2 regions of the Streptomyces sp. AC627_RSS907 genome follow, and region 1 is predicted to be linked to the other one. Evidence: riboswitches for the same ligand, from Rfam matches in the RefSeq annotation. Region 1 holds a riboswitch; the other holds the start of a gene.
The links. Region 1 has a riboswitch for glycine ahead of gcvT (glycine cleavage system aminomethyltransferase GcvT). Riboswitches for the same ligand answer to the same signal wherever they lie in the genome.
Positions count from the first base shown of each region.

Region 2: it holds a riboswitch for glycine, as region 1 does, so the genes downstream of both, gcvP (aminomethyl-transferring glycine dehydrogenase) here and gcvT (glycine cleavage system aminomethyltransferase GcvT) in region 1, are expected to answer to the same signal.

Region 1 covers NZ_JAGMUE010000106.1:6,476-9,875, forward strand. Annotated here, with positions in the region: gene glyA (serine hydroxymethyltransferase) at 1-92, opposite strand, end outside; gene gcvH (glycine cleavage system protein GcvH) at 107-484, opposite strand; gene gcvT (glycine cleavage system aminomethyltransferase GcvT) at 595-1,713, opposite strand; glycine riboswitch at 1,870-1,964, opposite strand; gene KUM32_RS23320 (AAA family ATPase) at 2,121-2,789, shown strand; gene KUM32_RS23325 (enhanced serine sensitivity protein SseB) at 2,865-3,400, shown strand, end outside.
Region 2 covers NZ_JAGMUE010000098.1:9,196-12,595, forward strand. Annotated here, with positions in the region: partial or broken gene KUM32_RS21590 (DNA polymerase IV) at 1-1,374, shown strand, start outside; gene KUM32_RS21595 (PRC-barrel domain-containing protein) at 1,290-1,667, opposite strand; glycine riboswitch at 1,804-1,899, shown strand; gene gcvP (aminomethyl-transferring glycine dehydrogenase) at 2,076-3,400, shown strand, end outside.

The DNA of each region.
Region 1 (3,400 bases):
TCGAGGGTGGACTGCTGGCGGCCCAGCTCGGCGTCGACGGCGGCGGCGACGTCGGGGTCGAGCTCGTGCAGGGGGGTGTTCAGAAGCGACATGCGTCCGTGACTCCTCAGGCGCCGGCGAATTCGGTGTACTCGGCGGCGGAGAGCAGGTCGCCCGGCTCCTCGCTCACCCGTACCTTGAACAGCCAGCCGCCCTCGAAGGGCGCGGAGTTCACCAGCGACGGGTCGTTGACGACGTCCTCGTTGACCTCGGTGACCTCGCCGGAGACGGGGGAGTACAGGTCGGAGACCGACTTGGTCGACTCCAGTTCGCCGCAGGTCTCGCCCGCGGACACGGTGGCACCGACCTCGGGGAGCTGGACGAAGACGACGTCACCGAGCGCGTTCGCCGCGTGCTCCGTGATGCCGACCGTCGAGACGCCGTCCTCGGCGTCCGACAGCCACTCGTGCTCCTTGCTGTAGCGCAGCTGCTGGGGGTTGCTCATGGCCTGGATTCTCCTGTACGCGCGGGAGTGCTGGTGAACGGGGGAGTGCTGTAACCGCTGGTGAGCAGCGAGGACGGGCGGAACGGCAAGGGCTCCGCGACGCCCGGTGCCTACTTCTGGCGCTTGTAGAAGGGCAGCGCCACGACCTCGTACGGCTCGTGGGTGCCCCGGATGTCCACGCCGACCCCCGGCGTGCCCACGGCCGCGTGCGCCGCGTCGACGTACGCCATGGCGATCGGCCTGCCCAGCGTCGGGGACGGCGCGCCGGAGGTGACCTCGCCGACCACCTCGCCGCCGGCGACGACCGCGTACCCGGCGCGCGGGACCCGGCGGCCCTCGGCGACCAGGCCGACCAGGACGCGGGGAGGCGTGGCGGCGGCGCGCTCGGCGGCCTCGGCCAGCGCGGCGCGCCCCACGAAGTCGCCCTCCTTCTCGAACTTCACCACCCGGCCGAGCCCGGCGTCGAAGGGCGTCAGCTCCGTCGTCAGCTCGTGCCCGTACAGCGGCATGCCCGCCTCCAGGCGGAGCGTGTCCCGGCAGGACAGACCGCACGGGACCAGCCCGACGCCCTCGCCCGCCTCGGTCAGCGCCCGCCACAGCTCCACGGCGTGCTCGGGCCGCACGAACAGCTCGAAGCCGTCCTCGCCGGTGTAGCCGGTGCGCGCGATGAGCGCCGGGACGCCCGCGACCGTGCCGGGCAGGCCGGCGTAGTACTTCAGGCCGTCCAGGTCGGCGTCGGTGAGGCTCTTGAGGATCCCGGGGGACTCGGGGCCCTGCACGGCGAGCAGCGCGTAGGCGTCGCGGTCGTCGCGGACCTCGGCGTCGAAGCCGGCGGCGCGCTCGGTCAGCGCGTCCAGCACCACCTGGGCGTTGGAGGCGTTGGCGACGACCATGTAGTCGGTCTCGCCCAGCCGGTAGACGATCAGGTCGTCCAGGATGCCGCCGTCCTCGCGGCAGATCATGGTGTAGCGGGCCCGGCCCGGCTTCACGCTCCCGATGTTGCCGACCAGCGCGTGGTCGAGGAGGGCCGCGGCCTGCGGGCCGGTGACCGTGATCTCACCCATGTGCGAGAGGTCGAAGAGACCGGCCCGGGTGCGCACGGCGACGTGCTCGTCGCGCTCGGAGCCGTAGCGCAGGGGCATGTCCCAGCCGGCGAAGTCGGTCATCGTCGCGCCCAGCGCGCGGTGCGTGGCATCCAGCGCGGTACGGCGGAGTTCTGTACTGCTCATCGGTCGGTCGTCTCCCAGGGACAGGACGGGCGAGGTCGATCCTCCCCATCTGTCATCGGAACCTGAGAGGTTCGCCGTGACCACCGGAGCGCGGCGATCAGGACTTGCACCTTGGGTGGGGCAGCCGTCGAGCGGCGGCCCGCTTTTCAGATGTGCCTCGCCCGCGCGGTAACGGGGCCTGAGAGATTCAAGGGAGGGACTTGCTCCTTCGGCGCCCCGACGACAGCCGGGGACTCTCCCGCGCGGATTCAAACGGCCGGTATGCAGTTGGCGCCGCCACAGTAGCACCGCCGTTGTGACCGGCCTGTGGCACGAAGCGCACCAAAACGCGAGACCCGCGTATTACCTTCTCTTTACACTCGACGGGGATGGGAACTCGTGAACCGCCCCAGGGGAGGACGATCACGGTGAACAGGACCACGGCGTACGCCACCACCTCGGGTCTCGCGCTGCCGAAGCAGCCCGTGGTCCCGGCACCGGAAGCATGCGCCGCACCGACCGCATCCGTCGTCCGCGACCTGCGGGGCCGGGACGGCCGCAGCCCGCACGCCCTGCTCTTCGGCCCCCGCGACCTGGTGGTGATCACCGGCCTGCCCGGCAGCGGGAAGTCCACCCTGATGGAGCGGACCGTCCGCGGCCGACGCATCGACTCCCAGGACACCCGCGACCGCTGGGACCGCCGCATGCCGCGCTTCCTGCCGTACGCCCTGTACCGCCCCCTCGTCCGCATCGCCCACTACGCCGGACTGCGCCGCGCCCTGCGCTCCGGCGAGGGCGTCGTCGTACACGACTGCGGCACCCAGACGTGGGTGCGCCGCTGGCTGGCCCGCGAGGCCCGCCGCCGCGAGGCCACCCTGCACCTGCTGCTGCTCGACGTCGACCCCGGCGAGGCCCTGGCCGGCCAGCGCGAGCGCGGCCGGGGCGTCTCCCGGTACGCGTTCCTGCGGCACCGCACGGCCAACGCCCGCCTGCTGCGCTCCGTCACCGAGGGCACGCTGCCCGGCGGCTGCGCCTCGGCGGTCATCCTGGACCGGGTGGCGGCGGACACGCTGCGCCGGATCGCCTTCACGGGGTGACGGACCGTAGGGCCGCGGGGCCGAACGGGTTAGCCTTTCCAGCCACAGCAGTGGTACCAGTCAGGCGGTAGGCAGATGGACTTCCCGGCACAGGCGCACCCCCACCCGCACGGCGGATGGCCCGGCAACGAGCTGGAGGAGGTGCTGTCCGCCTCCCTCGGCGTGCCGGGCGCCGGTGGCCGGATCGTCGAGGTGCTCGGCCGCAGCTTCCTGTGGATACCGCTGCCGAACGGCGGCGGCCCGCACAGCGGCCCCCTCGACCTGCCCTCCCTGGAGATCGACGGCCAGGCCTACGTGCCGGTGTTCAGCTCCGAGGAACAGCTCCGCCAGGTCACCGGCCCCCACATGGCGTACACCATCGCCCCCGCCGCGGAGTTCGCCCGCGGCCTGCCCCCGCAGGTCGGCATCGCCGTGAACCCGGACGGCGTGGTCGGCATCCCGCTGCCGCCGCCGGCCGTCGCCGAGCTGTGCCGGGCCGGCCGCACCCCGCTGGACGGGCCCGCGTCCGGCGGCCGGGTCCGCCTCTTCGAGCCGGACTGGCGGGACGACCCGGTGGACTTCCTGGCCGCGGCCTCCGCCGAGTTCGCCGCCATCGGCGTGGTCCGCACCGC
Region 2 (3,400 bases), on a different contig from region 1:
ATGCCCATGGGCCAGGCCCGGCGGCTCGCCCCCCACGCGGCGTACCTCGTCCCGCGTTTCGAGTTCTACCGGTCGATCAGCGAGCAGGTGATGCGGCTGCTGCGCGCGCTGTCGCCGCTGGTGGAGCCGCTGAGCCTGGACGAGGCCTTCGTGGACCTGGAGGCCGGCGGGGCGGCCGCCGACGCGGAGGCGGCCCGGCTGGCCGGGGAGAAGCTGCGCACCGACATCAGGGCCGTCACCGGCCTGACCGGATCGGTGGGGCTGGCCGCCTCGAAGATGCTCGCCAAGATCGCCTCGGAGGAGGCCAAGCCCGACGGGCTGGTCCTGATCAGGCCGGGGACGGAGCGGGCCATGCTGCAGCCGATGTCCGTCCGGACGCTGCCCGGTGTGGGACCGGCGACGGGTGACCACCTGCGGCGGGCCGGGATCACCACGGTCGGCGAGCTCGCCGAGGCCGGCGAGGACGAGCTCGTACGGCTCCTGGGCAAGGCGCACGGGCACGCCCTGTACGCCATGGCCCTGGCCCGTGACGAGCGGCCCGTGGTGGCGGAGCGGGAGACCAAGTCGGTGTCGGTCGAGGACACGTACGACGTGGACATCCACGACCGGGTGCGGGTCGGCTCGGAGGTGCGGCGGCTGGCCGACCGGTGCGTACGACGGCTGCGCGGGTCCGGGCTGTCCGGGCGGACCATCGTGCTCAAGGTGCGGCGGTACGACTTCTCCACGCTGACGCGCTCCGAGACGCTGCGGGGGCCCACGGACGATCCGGCGGTGGTACGGGAGGCGGCGGCCCGGCTGCTGGACTCGGTGGACACCACGGGCGGCGTGCGGCTGCTCGGGGTCGGCGTCAGCGGGCTCGCCGACTACACGCAGGAGGACCTGTTCGCGCAGGCGGCCGGGGACCGGGCCGGCGAAGACGCCGAGGAGCCCGACGCCGGGGCCGCCGAGGCGCACCCTCCGGCGCCCGCCGAGCGCCGGTGGCCGCCGGGGCACGACGTGCGGCACGCGGAGTACGGCCACGGGTGGGTGCAGGGCAGCGGGCTGGGGCGGGTCACCGTGCGGTTCGAGACGCCGTACTCGCCAAGGGGCCGGGTGCGGACCTTTCCGGTGGACGACCCGGACCTGTCGCCGGCGGACCCGCTCCCGTTGGTCCGGCCCGTCGCACGAAGACCCGAGGACGCGGGAGACACGACCGGGGAGGCGCGACCTGCTGCCGACGCGGAGGTGGGCGGCCCCGCGGGCTCGGTGCACCCGGCGCCCGGTTGAGGGGCCCTCCGGCGGAGGGCGGGTCAGCCCTCCTCGGGACCCTTGCCCGCAAGCTTGCCGAAGTCGCGGTCGGGGAGCGGGGGAGGGGCGGCGACGTCGAGGCCGTAGTGGTGGTAGAGCTGGAGTTCCTGTTCCGGCGAGAGGTGGCGGCCGACGCCGAAGTCGGGGGCCTCCTTGATCAGGGACCGGTCGAAGGGCACGCGCAGGGTTCCGTCGACCAGCTCGCTGGGTTCCAGGGGCACGAAGGCGTCCCTGCTGAAGAGGCCGGTGCGTATGGCCGCCCACTCGGGGACGCCGGTGGCGTCGTCGAGATAGACCTCGTCGACGGTGCCGATCCGGGTGCCGTTGCGGTCGAACGCCTTGCGGCCGATCAGATTGCGCGGGTCGATGTCAGTACGCACGGGCCCTCCACTTGGTCGCACTGGGGTCGCACACCAGCCGCCGAATCATCCGTAAGTACTACAAAAGAGCAGATATGGTCGCTCGGCCACTCGAGCGTCGTGCGGCGGCCTCGCTGGTAGGCTGACAAACGGCTGCTGACCCCGTGCGGGAGAGTCCTCCAGACAGCATCGGAGGCGCCGAAGGAGCAAATCCTCCCCGGAATCTCTCAGGCCCACGTACCGCACGGACGAGGTCACTCTGGAAAGCAGGGCGGGTGTCGACGGCTTCCGCTCTCACCGACGGTGAAAGCCGGCAGCTCTCGGGCGGCCCGGTGAAGCTCTCAGGTCGAGATGACAGAGGGGGAGGCCGTCCGGGTACCCGCGCCGTGGTGCCCCTCGAAGGTCGCGTCAGACCAGGAGGCCTCCGCAATGACCGCCCATCGCACGCCGCTCTCCGAGCTCGAACAGGCAACCCCCTTCGAGCAGCGCCACATCGGCCCCGACCCCGAGGCCCGGGCCAAGATGCTCGCGCAGGTCGGCTACGGTTCGCTCGACGAGCTGACGGCCGCCGCGGTGCCCGATGTGATCAAGAACGCCGACGCTCTCGACCTGCCGGGCGCGCGGTCCGAGGCCGAGGTCCTGGCCGAGCTGCGCTCCCTCGCCGACCGCAACCAGGTCCTCGACTCCATGATCGGCCTCGGCTACTACGGCACCTTCACCCCGCCGGTCATCCTGCGCAACGTCATGGAGAACCCGGCCTGGTACACGGCGTACACGCCGTACCAGCCGGAGATCTCCCAGGGGCGCCTCGAGGCCCTGCTGAACTTCCAGACCATGGTGGCCGAGCTCACCGGCCTGCCCACCTCCGGTGCCTCGCTGCTCGACGAGGGCACCGCCGCCGCCGAGGCGATGGCCCTGTCCCGGCGCATGGGCAAGAACAAGAAGGGCCTCTTCCTGGTCGACGCGGACGCGCTGCCGCAGACCATCGCCGTGCTCCAGACCCGTGCCGAGCCGACCGGCGTCGAGGTCGTCGTCGCCGACCTCACCGAGGGCATCCCGGCCGAGGTCGCCGATCGGGAGATCAACGGCGTCCTCATCCAGTACCCGGGCGCCTCCGGTGCCGTTCGCGACATCAAGCCGGTCGTCGAGCGGGCGCACGAGCTCGGCGCGCTGGTCACCGTCGCCGCCGACCTGCTCGCCCTCACCCTGCTGACGCCGCCCGGCGAGCTGGGCGCGGACATCGCGGTCGGCACGACCCAGCGCTTCGGCGTGCCGATGGGCTTCGGCGGCCCGCACGCCGGCTACATGGCCGTGCACGAGAAGTTCGCGCGCAGCCTGCCCGGCCGCCTGGTGGGCGTCTCCGTGGACGCCGACGGCAACAAGGCCTACCGCCTCGCCCTGCAGACCCGTGAGCAGCACATCCGCCGGGAGAAGGCCACCAGCAACATCTGCACCGCGCAGGTGCTGCTGGCCGTCATGGCCGGCATGTACGCCGTGTACCACGGGCCCGAGGGGCTGCGGGCCATCGCGCGGCGCACGCACCGCTACGCGACGATCACTGCCGCGGGCCTCGCCGCCGGCGGCGTGGAGATCGTGCACGGCTCCTACTTCGACACCGTCACCGCGCGAGTGCCGGGCCGGGCCGCCGAGGTCGTGGGCGCCGCCCGCGAGAACGGCATCAACCTGCGTCTCGTGGACGCCGACCACGTGTCGTTCGCCTGCGACGAGACCACCACGCGCGCGCAGGTGGGCGG